2 regions of the Klebsiella africana genome follow, and region 1 is predicted to be linked to the other one. Evidence: predicted binding sites of a transcription regulator. Region 1 holds the regulator's gene; the other holds the start of a gene.

What was found. The regulator CRP, encoded in region 1, controls carbon source genes, mostly activating them, when cyclic AMP is high. The targets are predictions, from matches to a motif close to ATGTGANNNNNNTCACAT.
Positions count from the first base shown of each region.
Region 2: the regulator CRP is predicted to act here: its motif matches at 4,042-4,059, upstream of rbsD (D-ribose pyranase).

Region 1 covers NZ_CP084874.1:414,354-422,042, forward strand. The annotation lists gene pabA (aminodeoxychorismate synthase component 2) at 1-265, shown strand, start outside; gene argD (bifunctional acetylornithine/succinyldiaminopimelate transaminase) at 356-1,576, shown strand; gene LGL98_RS01895 (YccS/YhfK family putative transporter) at 1,566-3,644, opposite strand; gene crp (cAMP-activated global transcriptional regulator CRP) at 3,696-4,328, opposite strand; gene LGL98_RS01905 (OsmC family protein) at 4,635-5,039, shown strand; gene LGL98_RS01910 (phosphoribulokinase) at 5,098-5,967, opposite strand; gene LGL98_RS01915 (YheU family protein) at 6,004-6,222, opposite strand; gene LGL98_RS01920 (hydrolase) at 6,219-7,178, opposite strand; gene LGL98_RS01925 (ABC transporter ATP-binding protein) at 7,435-7,689, opposite strand, start outside.
Region 2 covers NZ_CP084874.1:5,197,943-5,205,631, forward strand. The annotation lists gene rbsK (ribokinase) at 1-30, opposite strand, end outside; gene rbsB (ribose ABC transporter substrate-binding protein RbsB) at 131-1,021, opposite strand; gene rbsC (ribose ABC transporter permease) at 1,049-2,014, opposite strand; gene rbsA (ribose ABC transporter ATP-binding protein RbsA) at 2,020-3,525, opposite strand; gene rbsD (D-ribose pyranase) at 3,536-3,955, opposite strand; gene kup (low affinity potassium transporter Kup) at 4,139-6,007, opposite strand; gene ravA (ATPase RavA) at 6,225-7,689, shown strand, end outside.

The DNA.
Region 1 (7,689 bases):
GCATGGTAAAACCTCGCTTATCGAGCATAACGGCGAAGGGGTGTTTAAGGGGCTGAATAATCCTCTGACGGTGACCCGTTATCACTCGCTGGTGATTGACCCGCCGACGCTCCCGTCCGAGTTTATCGTCACTGCCCGCAGCGCCAGCGGTGAGATTATGGGGATCCGTCACCGCGAATGGGATCTTGAGGGCGTGCAGTTTCATCCGGAAAGCATTCTCAGCGAACAGGGCCATCCCTTGCTGGCTAACTTTTTGAAACGGTGATTTTCAGTTGCCATTGACTGATTTTTTATGCATATTTTGTGATTATATTATCATAATCGCATCTGCGTAACGAAGAGGGATGGGCAAGACATGGCAACTGAACAACCGGCAATCACCCGCGCCACATTCGATGAAGTTATTTTGCCAATTTATGCACCGGCAGAATTCATCCCGGTGAAGGGAAAAGGCAGCCGCGTCTGGGATCAGCAGGGCAAAGAGTATGTCGATTTCGCTGGCGGTATCGCGGTGACGGCGCTCGGCCATTGCCATCCGGCGCTGGTGGCAGCGCTGCACCAGCAGGGCGAAACGCTGTGGCACACCAGCAACGTCTTTACCAATGAGCCAGCGCTGCGTCTGGGGCGTAAACTTGTCGAGGCCACCTTCGCCGAGCGCGTGGTGTTTATGAACTCTGGTACCGAAGCCAATGAAACAGCTTTCAAGCTGGCGCGTCACTATGCGGTAACCCGCCATAGCCCGTATAAAACCAAAATTATTGCCTTCCATAATGCCTTCCATGGCCGCTCCCTGTTTACCGTTTCCGTCGGCGGGCAGCCGAAGTACTCCGATGGTTTTGGCCCGAAACCGGCGGATATTGTCCATGTTCCCTTCAACGATCTGCAGGCGGTAAAAGCGGTGATGGATGACCACACCTGCGCGGTGGTGGTGGAGCCGATTCAGGGCGAGGGTGGGGTGACCGCGGCCACGCCGGCCTTCCTGCAGGGACTGCGTGAGCTGTGCGATCAGCACCAGGCGCTGCTCGTCTTTGATGAAGTGCAGTGCGGTATGGGGCGTACCGGATCGCTGTTCGCCTATATGCACTATGGCGTGACCCCGGATATTCTCACCAGCGCCAAAGCGCTCGGCGGCGGCTTCCCGGTCAGCGCCATGCTGACCACCCACGAGATCGCCAGCGCCTTCCATGCGGGCTCCCATGGTTCAACCTACGGCGGCAACCCGCTGGCCTGCGCGGTCGCCAACGCCGCCTTCGATCTGATCAATACCCCGGCGGTGCTGGATGGCGTGAACGCGAAACGCGAACTGTTCGTCAAACACCTGCAGCAGCTGGATGCCGAGTTTGATCTGTTCAGTGATATTCGCGGAATGGGCCTGCTGATCGGCGCGGAACTGAAGCCGCAGCACAAAGGTCGCGCGCGTGATTTCCTCTATGCCGCGGCCGACGCCGGCGTTATGGTGCTTAACGCCGGGCCGGACGTAATGCGTTTTGTTCCCTCGCTGATCATCGACGAGCAGGATATTGCCGAGGGGATGGCGCGCTTTGCTCAGGCCGTGGCAAAGGTGATTAACGGCTGATCTTCCGCAGCCAGATGCCATGATGCGGCCGCTGACGCCATGCCACTGATGAAATGGTGTGCATGGTGTTCAGATGGCCCAGAATGCGTTGCAGATGCTGCTCCAGGGTACTTAACGGACCGACTGGCACCTCGCTTTCCGGCGACTCCATAATATTGGCATCCCCTGCGCTGCCGGGACCATCGCTGTCCAGCCGCTGCTGGCAACGCTGCAGCGCAATCTCGCAGGATTCGAGATAGCGCTGGGCAAGATCCGGGGTGAGCATCGTATGCTCCCGGGCCAGGGTGGTCATGGCGTTGATGTGTTCGACGATAAACTGGCTGTGCGTTACCCACAGCTTCATATCTTCCAGATAGTGGGTATTAAACCCCGGCTCCTGCATCGCCTGATTCAGGGAGTTGTAGAGCGCGTTGTGCGCCTGGTTGACGCGCATGCGTTGATAGGCCAGCGCGGGTGCTTTCGGGTCGGGGCTGAGGATCAGGCGAATCGCCTGCTGGTCGGCCTCCAGCGCATCGTGGGCATTTTTTTTCAGCAGGCCGCTCTGCCACTGTGGCCACAGCCAAACCATCCCGCCGAAGGCGATCAGGCAGCCGATAAGCGTGTCGATCAGCCGGGCGATAATAAACTGTTCCCCGTTGAGCGTCAGCAGCTGCAGGGTATACACCGCCGTCACCGTAAAGCCTACCATCGCCCAGCCATAGTGTTTGCGGATGATCAGATAGCTAAGCAGGGTGATCAGCAGCATCCCGCTCAGGGTATAGCTCTCCGGAACGTGAAAGTGCAACGTCAGGCCGGCGATGATCAGGCCGGCGAGCGTTCCCGCCGCCCGGTGGACAATTCGCACCCGCGTGGCGCCATAGCCGTTCTGGGTGACGAAGAGCACGGTCATCAGGATCCAATAGGGCTTAGGCAAGTGCAGGGCGTTGCCCATCAGGCTGGCGATGCTCAGCATCACGCTGATGCGGGCGGCATTGCGCAGCGCGGGCGATTTTAGCGACAGGTAGTTCTTTAGTGCGGGAAACAGCGGTAAACGACGCTCTTTGTCGGCCATCAGATCTCGGGCATACAGCGGACGCTGGGTATGCAGCACCCGGGCGATGCGGCTGAAGTGCCAGGCGCAGAAGTGGCCGACCGGGTTATCCGGATGTTGCCTGGCGATCTTTTCCAGAGCCTCGATCTGTTTATCCATTTGAAAGCGCTGCGGGAAGCGATGATAGAGCATGTCATCCGCCAGCACGCGAAGGCGGGCGGCGACGGTCTGCGCGTTCCAGCGGATCACCGCTTCGGCATGGCTGCGTTCTACCAGCTTTTGCACCTCTTCCGGCTGATGCAGGCTGACCGAAATATGCTCCTGCAGATCCAGCCCCATCTGGAACGCCCGCAGCAGGCGCTTGTGGTCGTTGCGTTGGTTAGCGGCCAACATATGCATCTGCTGATAGCACTGGGTAATCAGGTCGACCACCTTCTGCTGGCGGGTGAGCAGCGGCGGCAGGGCGGTCGACGGATCGGTATGCTGGGTCAACAGACTGTATTTAGCTTCACAATAGTCGGCCAGTTCCCGGTAAAGCAGGCTTAACGACTCCCGCAGCGGCTGTTCGCGCCACAGCCAGAACCAGAACCAGTTAAACACGCCGTACCACAGCGTGCCGAAGGCGTAGATCAGCAGCGGCTCCCAGATGGGCATATTGCCCGCCAGGCTCAGGGTAAAGATGGCGGCGATCAGCGATGCGGGCAGCAGACGCGCGTGCAGCGAACTGATCTCCGCGGTGACGCCGAGCAGCAGCGCCAGGCCGCTGAGGATAAGCGGTAGGGGGATCGCCTGGGCGAGAAGTAACTGCACCACCAGGCTGCATCCGGCAAACAGGCAGCCGCCGATAATCAGGCGTTTGAAAAAACGCTTATGCGGGGTATCAAGACCGGCAATATTGCAGCAGGCGGGGACTAAGGAAAACAGCAGTCCCTGCTGGAGATGCCCGAGCAGAAGACCGATGGCCACAGGCAGACACAGCACCAGCGTTTGCCGCAGTGCATAGTTGACTTCCGGGTGGTAAATCAGCCTGCGCCACATGAGGGAAAAACAAAAACGGCGTACTGCAGGAGCAATACGCCGCTTAGCAACTTAACGGGTGCCGTAGACGACGATGGTTTTACCGTGCGCGGAAATCAGGTTCTGATCTTCCAGCATTTTCAAAATACGGCCAACCGTTTCACGAGAGCAGCCGACGATCTGACCAATTTCCTGGCGGGTAATTTTAATTTGCATACCGTCCGGGTGGGTCATGGCATCCGGTTGCTTCGCCAGGTTCAGCAGCGTCTGGGCGATACGGCCCGTCACGTCGAGGAAGGCAAGGTTGCCCACTTTCTCAGACGTGACCTGCAGACGGCGAGCCATTTGCGAAGAGAGACGCATCAGAATGTCCGGGTTCACCTGGATCAGCTGACGGAATTTCTTATAAGAGATTTCGGCCACTTCACATGCGGTTTTCGCCCGTACCCAGGCGCTACGCTCCTGACCCTCTTCAAACAGGCCTAATTCACCGATGAAATCGCCCTGGTTGAGGTAGGAGAGGATCATCTCTTTACCTTCTTCATCCTTGATGAGTACAGCCACGGAGCCTTTAACGATGTAGTACAGCGTTTCTGCTTTCTCACCCTGGTGGATCAGCGTGCTCTTTGATGGGTACTTATGAATGTGGCAATGAGACAAGAACCATTCAAGGGTAGGGTCTGTTTGCGGTTTGCCAAGCACCATGCGCGGTTATCCTCTGTTATAAGCTATCTCCGGGCGCCGACACTACACGGCGTCCGGGCATGCAATCGTATTGTTTCCCTATACCTGGGAAGCTGGCTGATGATTTTTCGACAGCCCGTAATGTGAACTCCTCTGCATACATGCAGTACATCAATGTATTACTGTAGCATCCAGACTGTTTTAGCATAGCTTTCGCCGCATGTCTCCTGGTGTCTCGCTTCAGCATGACGCAGGTCGCCTTCCGTTGCGAGAATTGTTATGTGCGCGTAATCTGACAGGAATATTGCGATACTGGAGTTAAATTTTATGCAAGCGCGTGTGAAATGGGTAGAAGGGTTAACCTTTATCGGGGAGTCCGCATCGGGACACCAGATTCTGATGGACGGCAACTCCGGGGATAAGGCTCCCAGCCCGATGGAGATGGTGCTGATGGCGGCGGGCGGTTGCAGCGCGATCGATGTGGTCTCCATTCTGCAAAAAGGTCGTCACGACGTGACCAATTGCGAAGTGAAGCTGACCTCCGAGCGTCGCGAAGAGGCTCCGCGTCTGTTTACGCATATTAATCTGCACTTTATCGTCACCGGTAAAGCGCTGAAAGATGCCGCGGTCTCCCGGGCGGTGGATCTGTCGGCAGAGAAATACTGTTCAGTGGCGCTGATGCTGGAAAAAGCGGTGAAGATCACCCACTCCTATGAAGTGATCGAGGCGTAGTCTTCGCCTGGTGTTGTATCGAATCTCAATCCCGGCCTCCTGGCCGGGGTTTTTTCTTTTAGCCTATCTTACGGCCTTCCATCAGGCGCTCGACCAGCGGCGTCATGATAAGCTCCATCGCCAGCCCCATTTTACCGCCCGGCACCACCAGGGTGTTCATGTGCGAGATAAACGACCCCTGCAGCATCGCCAACAGCCAGGGGAAGTCGATATTTTGCAGATTGCGGAAATGGATCACCACAAAGCTCTCGTCCAGCGAGGGGATCGCTTTGGCGGCAAACGGGTTGGAGGTGTCCACCGTCGGCACGCGCTGAAAGTTGATGTGGGTGCGGGAAAATTGCGGCGTAATGAAGTTGATGTAATCTTCCATCGAGCGGACGACCGAGTCCATCACCGCCTCCCGGGAGTGGCCGCGTTCGCTGGTGTCGCGAATAAGCTTTTGGATCCACTCGAGGTTAACGATAGGCACCACCCCGACAAGCAGGTCGACATGGCTGGCGACATCATGCTGCGGCGTGACAACCCCGCCGTGCAGCCCCTCATAGAACAGCACGTCTGTCGGCTCCGGCAGTGGCTGCCAGGGAGTGAAGGTCCCCGGCACCTGATTCCACGGCACGGCTTCGTCATAGGTGTGCAGGTATTTCCGCGACTGGCCTTTTCCGTGGCGGCCATAGTCGACAAAGGTCTGCTCCAGCAGGCCGAAGTCGTTCGCCTCCGGGCCAAAGTAGCTGATATGTTTGCCCTGATCCCGCGCCTTACGGATCGCCATGTCCATTTCCGGGCGGGTGTAGCGATGAAAGCTGTCGCCTTCCACTTCCGCGGCATGCAGGTTTAGCTGCGCGAAGATTTTGCGAAAGGCAAGGCTGGTGGTGGTAGTGCCCGCGCCGCTGGAGCCCGTGACGGCGATCACCGGATGTTTGGCAGACATAACAACTCCCTGGTTAAACGATGTAGTGGCGTCGCCTTAGCCGTTAAACAGCGCACGCGGCATAATATTGACCGTCTCATGCAGTTCCGACCACACAAGGACCGCTTCTCCGCGTTTCAGCTGCTGTTTTACATCGGCGACTTTATCGGCAAGTGAACGTTCATGTTCACCATAATCGGTGCCTTCACGTAACACAAAGCTTTCAATCAGGTTATCCAGCGTTTCGGGATCCAGATCCTGCCAGGGAATAATCATGCGGGAACCTCCAGCCAGCGGTTTAACCAGTCGGGAATGCGTCTTTCCAGCCACATTTCCGGTTTACGCAGAGTGCCGCTGACGAAGCCAACGTGGCCGCCTTGTTCGGTCAATTGATACTCTACGTTCGCCGGCAGTTGCTCCTGCGGCGGAATAGAGTGGTGATCCATAAACGGATCGTCTTTCGCGTGAATAATTAGCGTCGGCTTAGTGATATCGCTCAGCCGCGGCATGGCGCTGCATTGCCGGTAATAATCCAGCGCATCGGCAAAGCCATGGATCTTGGCGGTGATCATATCGTCAAATTCCCGGATGCGGCGCATCCCTTTGAGCTGGCGTAAATCGACGGGCAGCGAGCCAGGATACGCTTTCAGCTTGCGTGAGGCGTTGGCTTTTAACAGATTGAGCAGATAGCGCTGATAAACCCGCGAGAAGCCCTTATCCATATGATAGCTGCAGGCTTCCAGCATGAAAGGCGCGGAAACGATCACCGCGGCATCCAGCGGGCAGCGGTCGCCTTCTTCTGCCAGCAGGCAGCCCAGCATATTGCCGCCCAGCGAATAGCCGACGGCCGCGGTCGGCGCGGGGCCAAACTCACGCTGCAGCCAGTGCAGAAACCAGGTGCCATCTTCCGTTTCGCCGGAGTGATAAATGCGGTTATTGCGGTTAGGTTCGCCGCTGCAGCCGCGAAAATGCATGACTACGCCCAGCCAGCCGCGCTGCATCGCCGCGTGCATCAGGCCATGGGCGTACGGGCTGTGCAGACTGCCTTCCAGGCCGTGAAAGACGACCAGGCGCGGCTTATGGCGCGCCTGGTACGGATCTTCGCTCCAGGCGAGATCGACAAAATCGCCGTCTGGCAGCTCAAGGCGCTGCCAGTGCGGAGTGAAGCGCAATTTACGGCGGATCAGCCGCGGCAGCATGGTTTGCAGATGACGATTGCCCACGCCGCGCATCGGATGGAACTCACGCGAATCGTTTTCGGGGGGCGTCATGTCTGTGGGGATGATTTCAACCATAGCACCAGAACAATTAATAAACGTGATGATGACTATACCGCGCAGGGCGCGCAGGAGTTAGCCAATATGTGGTCAGTGGGTTCAGGTTACACCAAAAACAAACCATTGATGTCACTGATGACCAGACCACGGGCGGGCAGAAACCCATCCTGCCAGCGGCATCGCAGACGCAGGCAGGATGAGGAAGAAGTGATTAGCCTTCCTGAAGCATGCGCTCCAGCTGCTCCTGTGCCTCCAGCCAGGCCATTTCGCACTCCTCCAGCCCGGATTTCGCGCTGGCCTGCTGCTGCAGGCATTCAGTCAGTTCCGCTTTACGCGAGGCGTCGTAGAGTTCGCTGTCGCCAAGTTTCTCTTCTGCACTGGCCAGCTGCGCGTTGAGCTTATCCATCTCTTTTTCCAGACGGGCGATCTCTTTGCGCAGCGGTTGGGTCTGGCTGCGTAGCTCCGC
Region 2 (7,689 bases), 460 kb from region 1:
GACGACAAGTTTGCCTGCGGTTTTCATCATTTCTGTTCCCGGGAAAGCGCGCCACCGGGATCCGGTGGCGCATGCCCTGCTTTTCTTTTTTTATATTGTCCCTCGGACCGTTGCCAGTCCGAATCGCATATTACTGCTTAACGACCAGCTTCAGCTCAACCGGGTAGTTAGCTTCCACTTTTTCGCCCTTCAGTACCTTATCAGCAGTCTCAACGCCTTTCGCGCCGATCTGCTCCGGCAACTGTGCGACGGTCGCCGCCAGTTTGCCACTGTTTACTGCTTTTTCGCCATCCGGAGTGCCGTCAAATCCAACCACCATCACATCAGACTTGCCTGCGGTCTGCAGTGCACGCAGGGCGCCCAGCGCCATTTCATCATTTTGCGCGAACACCGCCTGGACGTCAGGATGTGCGGTCAGCAGGTTCTGCATCACGTTCAGCCCTTTGGTGCGGTCGAAATCAGCCGGCTGACTGGCCAGGACGTTGAACTTGTGCGCCGCCACAGCCTGTTTAAATCCTTCGCCGCGCTCACGCGCCGCAGAAGTCCCGGCAATGCCCTGCAGTTCAATGACTTTCGCACTTTCTCCCACTTTTTTCGCGATGTAATCGCCCGCCATTTTTCCGCCCTGCACGTTGTCAGAGGCAATATGGCTCACGACATCGCCTTTTGTGGCCTGACGGTCAAGAGTGATGACCGGGATTTTCGCCTGGTTCGCCATCTTCACGGCGTTGCCGACGGCATCAGAGTCGGTTGGGTTGATCAGCAGCAGCTTCGCGCCGCGCACCGTTAAATCCTGGACGTTCGCCAGCTCTTTCGCCGGGTTGTTCTGAGAATCCAGCACCACCAGGTTGTAGCCCAGCTTGTCAGCTTCTTTTTGCGCGCCGTCTTTCAGCGACACGAAGAACGGGTTGTTGAGGGTAGAGATAACCAGAGCGATGGTGTCTTTGGCCATCGCGTTCGCGCTAACAGTCGCACTTAGCGCAACAGCAGAGACCAGGGTCGCCAGTTTTTTCATATTCATAGTTAAGATGTCCTGTAGAGTTCTCAGTTACTGCTTTTTGTTATCTACCAGTACCGCCAGCAAGATCACCACCGCTTTAACGATCATCTGGTAATAGGAAGAAACGCCTAAAAGATTAAGACCATTATTCAGGAAGCCAAGGATCAGCGCGCCAATCAGCGTGCCGACAATGCGTCCTTTGCCGCCCGCGAGACTGGTGCCGCCGAGCACCACTGCCGCAATAGCGTCCAGCTCATAGCCTGTCCCCGCCGTTGGCTGCGCGGAGGAGAGGCGCGCCACTTCGATAATCCCGGCCAGCGACGCCAGCATTCCGCACAAGGCGTAGACGATAATTTTGACTTTATTAACGCTAATCCCGGACAGACGCGTCGCCGCTTCATTACCGCCCAGCGCGTAAATATAACGGCCCAGCCGAGTATGGTGCAGCATGTACCAGGCCGCCAGGAAGACAATCGCCATGATCCATACCGGCGTCGGGATCCCCAGCGGACGCCCGATGCCAAACCAGCCGAACAGATCGGCGTTATCGCTAAAGCCGGTATTGATCGGGCTGCCGTTGGTGTACACCATGGTCACGCCGCGCAGCAGCAGCATCATCACCAGGGTGGCGATGAAGGCCTGCACGCGGCCTTTCGCCACGATCACCCCGGTGACTGCGCCGATTGCCGCCCCTAATGCGAGCGCAGCCGCGACCGCCACCAGCGCATTCACTTCAATGCCAACGATCGACGCCGCCACCGCACCGGTGAGCGCCAGCAGGGAACCGACGGACAGGTCGATCCCCGAGGTCAGTATAACCAGCGTCATCCCTACCGCCATGATGGCGTTTACGGAGGTTTGCTGCAGAATATTGAACAGGTTATTGACGGTAAAAAAGTTGGGGCTCATGGTCGACACCACCGCGATCAGCACCAGCAGGGCAATCAGCGATTTTTGCTCCATCAGCCACGCTTTTGTGAAATAGCGGCGACCAGAAACAGCCTGGGTAGTCATCTTTTTTACTCCTGATTCACACGGTTAAGCTTGCCCACAGCGGCAGCCATCAATACTTCCTGGGTGGCCTGCTCGCGTGTGAATTCACCGCCGAGATGCCCTTCATGCATCACTATGATGCGATCGCTCATGCCCAACACTTCCGGCATCTCGGAGGAGACCAGAATGATGCTCAGGCCATCGGCTTTGAACTGATTGATGAGCTGGTAGATCTCTTTCTTCGCCCCGACGTCGACGCCGCGGGTCGGTTCATCGAGGATCAGCACCTTCGGCCGGGTCATCAGCCCGCGGGCGATGGCGACCTTTTGCTGGTTGCCACCGGAAAGCAGACCGATCGCCTGCTCCATGGACGGCGTTTTCACGTTAAACAGCCGAATGAAATCACTCACCGCCTGCTGTTCATCTTTATGCTTAAGGCTGCCGCCCGCCCGGCTGAAATAGCGCAGCGCCGTCAGGGACATGTTTTCTTTAACCGACATCCCCAGTACCAGGCCATCGCGCTTACGGTCTTCGGAGATATAGACAATGCCGTTCGCCAGGCCATCCTGCGGCGAGCGGGTCACCACTTCGCGACCGTCGAGCGTGACGGAACCACTGCTGCGCGGCAGCGCGCCGTACAGCACTTTCATCAGTTCTGTCCGCCCGGCGCCCATCAGCCCGGCAACACCCAGGATTTCCCCCTGGCGCAAGGTAAAGGTCACGTTTTCCACGCCCGGGCCGCAGAGATTATCGACCTTCAGGCGCACCGCGCCCGGCGCCTTGTCGAGATGCGGATACTGATCTTCCAGCTTACGGCCAACCATCATCTCGATCAGACGGTCTTCATCCAGCGAGGTGACCTCACGTTCGGCGATAAACTGCCCGTCGCGGAACACAGTTACGTCGTCGCAAATCTCGAAGATCTCTTTCATGCGGTGGGAGATGTAGACGATACCGCGCCCCTGCGACTTCAGTTCGCGAATGACGCGGAACAGCGATTCGGTTTCGGTATCAGTCAGCGCATCGGTCGGTTCATCCATGATGATGACTTTCGACTCGAAGCTCAGCACTTTAGCGATCTCCACCATTTGCTGATCGCCAATCGACAGATCGCCCACCAGCTTCTGGCTGGTAAAGCGGAGATTCAGCTTCGCCAACAGCTTGTCCGCTTCGGCATACATCCGCTTCCAGTCGATTTTGCCAAAGCGGTTCACGAACTCGCGGCCGAGGAAGATGTTCTCGGCGATCGTCAACTGCGGGATCAGGTTCAGTTCCTGATGAATTATGCCGATCCCGGCTTCCTGGGAGGATTTTGGGCCGTTAAAGGTCGTCTCTTTGCCTAACCACAGCAAAGAACCGGCATCACGGGTGTAGATCCCGGTCAGCACCTTCATCATGGTGGATTTGCCAGCGCCATTCTCCCCAACCAGCGCCATCACCCGGCCAGCATAGACATTCAGCGCCGCGCCGGAGAGCGCCTTGACGCCAGGGAACGCTTTATCGATCCCTTTCAGTTGCAATAAGGCTTCCATGACGACGACCTCAGAACGTAACGCCGGCACAGAGAATAATATTCGCAAACGGGGAACACTCCCCGCTGCGAATTACCGCCTGACTGTCTGCGGTTTGTTTTTTGAACTGCTCATGGCTGGTGTAACGAATTTCAATGGTATTTCCCTGGTGCTGCTGCAGCTGCTCAAGGTGGTTGAGCAACGTCGCGTGAAGCTGCGGATTATGGATTTTAATCTCTTCCGCGATGACAGCCGCTTCAACCTGCATTTCCGTCGTTACCACTTCCAGTACCTGCATAAAGGAAGGTACGCCCTGAGTCAGCGCCATATCAATGCGCGTGCTACTGCGGGGAACCGGTAATCCGGCATCGCAGACCACCAGCGTATCGGTGTGGCCCAGGCAGGAGATGACCGCGGAAATATCAGCGTTAAGTACGGTGCCTTTTTTCATTTTTCTCTTTTGCTCCACTAGCGAAACGTTTCGCTAACATAATTATTATCAATGTGTGAGCAGAAAACCATCACCAGAAGAGAGAAATGTGATCGCCATCGAAACGTTTCGCGAGACAGAGACAGGACGTGACAGCCGGAACAAGAAACAAAAAGCCCTTCACAAGGGAAGGGCTTTTTTACATTAGATTTCGACCTGAGTACCGAGCTCGATAACCCGGTTTGGCGGAATTTCAAACTGATCCGGCGCGCGCAAGGCGTTGCGCTGCAGCAGCAGATAAAGCTTGCCGCGCAGGCGCAGATACCATGGCCGTTTGCCGATAATCAGCGACTCATGCGACATAAAGAACGAGGTCTCCATCATCCGGCAACTGAGCCCTTCCAGGCCACAGCGGTGGAACACCTCTTCAACGTTAGGCGTTTCCCGCCAGCCGTAGCTGGCCACCACCCGCCAGAAGGAGGGGGACAGCTGTTCAATCTGCACCCGGCGAACGTTATGCACGTAAGGCGCATCTTCGGTGCGTAGGGTCAGGAGGATCACTCGCTCATGCAGTACCTTGTTGTGCTTCAGGTTATGCAGCAGGGCAAAGGGGATCACGTTCAGGGCGCGGGACATATACACCGCAGTACCCGGCACACGCACTGGCGGTGACTTCTCCAGCGAAGAGATCATCGCTTCCAGCGAGTTACCATGCTCGTGCATCCGGCGCAGCAGGCGGAAACGCTCGCTCTTCCAGGTCGTCATCACCGTAAACATCACCATACCCAGGGACAACGGCAGCCAGCCGCCGGAGACAATCTTATCGAGGTTCGCCGAGAACAGCGGAATATCAATGCACAGGAAGGCCACCAGCATCAGGCCGACAAATAGCTTGTTCCAGTGCCAGTTTTTGCGCGCCACGGTCGCCGACAGAATGGAGGTCAGCACCATGGTGCCCGTTACCGCGATACCATACGCCGCCGCCAGGTTAGAAGAATGCTCAAAGCTGACGATAACGATGACCACAGAAACGTATAGCAGCCAGTTAATGAATGGAATGTAAATCTGCCCGGACTCCATTTCCGAGGTATGGATAATGCGCATCGGCGACAGATAGCCCAGACGTACTGCCTGACGGGTCAGAGAGAAGACCCCGGAAATCACCGCCTGCGAGGCGATAACCGTCGCCAGCGTGGCGATAATCAGCATCGGGATCAGCGCCCACTCAGGCGCCAGCAGGAAGAACGGGTTTTTAATCGCTTCCGGGTGCTTCAGCAGCAGCGCGCCCTGGCCAAAATAGTTCAGCACCAACGAGGGCAGCACCACGGAGAACCAGGCTACGCGGATCGGCAGTTTGCCGAAGTGGCCCATATCGGCATACAGCGCTTCCACCCCGGTAATCGACAGCACCACCGCGCCAAGCGCAATAAAGGAAACGGTCTTGTACTGCAGGAAGAAGTGCACAGCCCAGTAGGGGTTCAGCGCCTGCAGAACTTCCGGATTAGCGTAAATGCTTCGCGCGCCCAGCACCGCCAGCAACAGGAACCAGATCAGCATAATCGGCGCAAACAGCTTGCCGACCATGCCGGTGCCGTGCTTTTGGATCACAAACAGCAGGGTAAGCACGATAATGGAGATAGGGACAATCCAGGTATCGAGCTGCGGGGCGATAATTTCTAACCCCTCAATTGCCGACATCACCGAAATGGCTGGGGTAATCACCACTTCGCCATAGAAGAAGCTGCCGCCGACCAGGCCGAGGATCACCAGCACGGAGGTCATTCTGGCCGAGGTGTTGCGTCCGGCCAGCGACATCAACGTTAAGATCCCGCCTTCCCCGGCGTTATCCGCCCGCATCACGAAGGTGATGTATTTAATTGATACGGTAAAGATTAACAGCCAGAAAATTAGCGACAAAAAGCCAAAAACGGCATCGCGCTCTACGCCAAAGCCAAACTGACCTGACAGGCATTCGCGCAAGGTATACAGTGGACTGGTACCGATATCGCCGTACACCACGCCGATGGCCGCCAGCGTTAACGCCGGCAACGATTGTTTATTATCAGTGCTCATAGACTAGTCTTTTCGTTTATAAAACAAATGTGTGCCTAGTCCCTTGGCCCACAAAAAGCGCACAGTATGCACGATTATTTGCGAAATCGTACCCCTAACAGACACCATATTAACCTGGCTCAAAAAAAATAAATCGATTCTTCAGGCTATTACCGCCCCTGCTCTAACATCTATACTCGTCCAAATAACGATACACGACAAAGCATCCAACACAATTATGGCTCAAACACATTTACTGGCTGAAAGAATTTCCCGGCTCAGCGCGGCACTTGAAAAAGGACTCTTTGAACGCAGTCATGCGATACGCCTCTGCCTGCTGGCGGCGCTCAGCGGCGAGAGCGTTTTTTTGCTCGGTCCGCCGGGGATCGCCAAAAGCCTGATTGCCCGCCGCCTAAAATTTGCCTTCCAGCAGGCGCGCGCGTTTGAATACCTCATGACCCGCTTCTCCACCCCGGAAGAGGTTTTTGGGCCACTGTCCATTCAGGCGCTGAAAGATGAAGGCCGTTACGAACGTTTAACCGCCGGCTACCTGCCGGAAGCGGAAATCGTGTTTCTCGATGAAATATGGAAAGCAGGCCCGGCTATCCTCAACACCCTACTGACGGCGATTAACGAACGTCATTTCCGCAACGGCGCGCACGAAGAGAAAATCCCGATGCGTCTGCTGGTGGCCGCGTCGAACGAACTTCCCGAAGCTGACAGCAGCCTGGAAGCACTGTATGACCGTATGCTGATCCGTCTGTGGCTCGATAAGGTGCAGGATAAAGGCAATTTCCGTTCAATGCTGCTGAGCCAGCAGGATGAAAACAGCAATCCGGTCCCCAGCGCTTTACAGGTCAGTGACGAGGAATTTACCCAATGGCAGCAGCAGATCGGCAATATCAAACTGCCGGACGCTGTGTTTGAGCTGATATTCCAGCTCCGCCAGCAGCTGGACGCCCTGCCAAATGCTCCGTATGTGTCAGATCGCCGCTGGAAAAAAGCCATACGCCTGCTGCAGGCCAGCGCCTTCTTCAGCGGCCGCGACAGTATCGCGCCGATTGACCTGATCCTGCTGAAAGATTGTCTGTGGCACAACGTCGAAAGTATGAACCTGATGTCGCAGCAGCTGGAAACGCTAATGACCTGTCACGCCTGGCAACAGCAGGCGATGCTGACGCGACTGGGAGCGATTGTGCAGCGACGCATTCAGATCCAACAGCAGCAAAGCGACAAAACGGCGCTGAAGGTCACCCGCCTTGGCGGGATGTTTAGCCGTAAGCCGCATTATGAACTGCCAGCGGAGATTCAGGGGGCAACCCTGACGCTGCTGCTGCAGCAGCCGCTCAAACTTCATGATATGGAAGTGATACATATCACCTTCGAGCGCGATGCTTTATCTAGTTGGCTGGAAAAGGGCGGCGAGATCCGCGGAAAGCTTAACGGGATCGGCTTTCCCCAACTGCTTAATATGGATGTCGACACCAGCCAGCACCTGGTGGTCCGCGACGTCAGCCTGCAGGGCTCACGCCTCGCGCTGCCCGGCAGCGCAGCGCAGGAGAATATGCCGGCGGAAATTCGCCAGCAGCTGGAAGCGCTGGATGATGAGTGGCACCAGCAACATAACCGCTTCAGCGAGCAGCAAAAGTGCCTGTTTATCCCGGTCGAGTGGCTGGGAAGAATTGAAGCCAGCCTGCAGGACG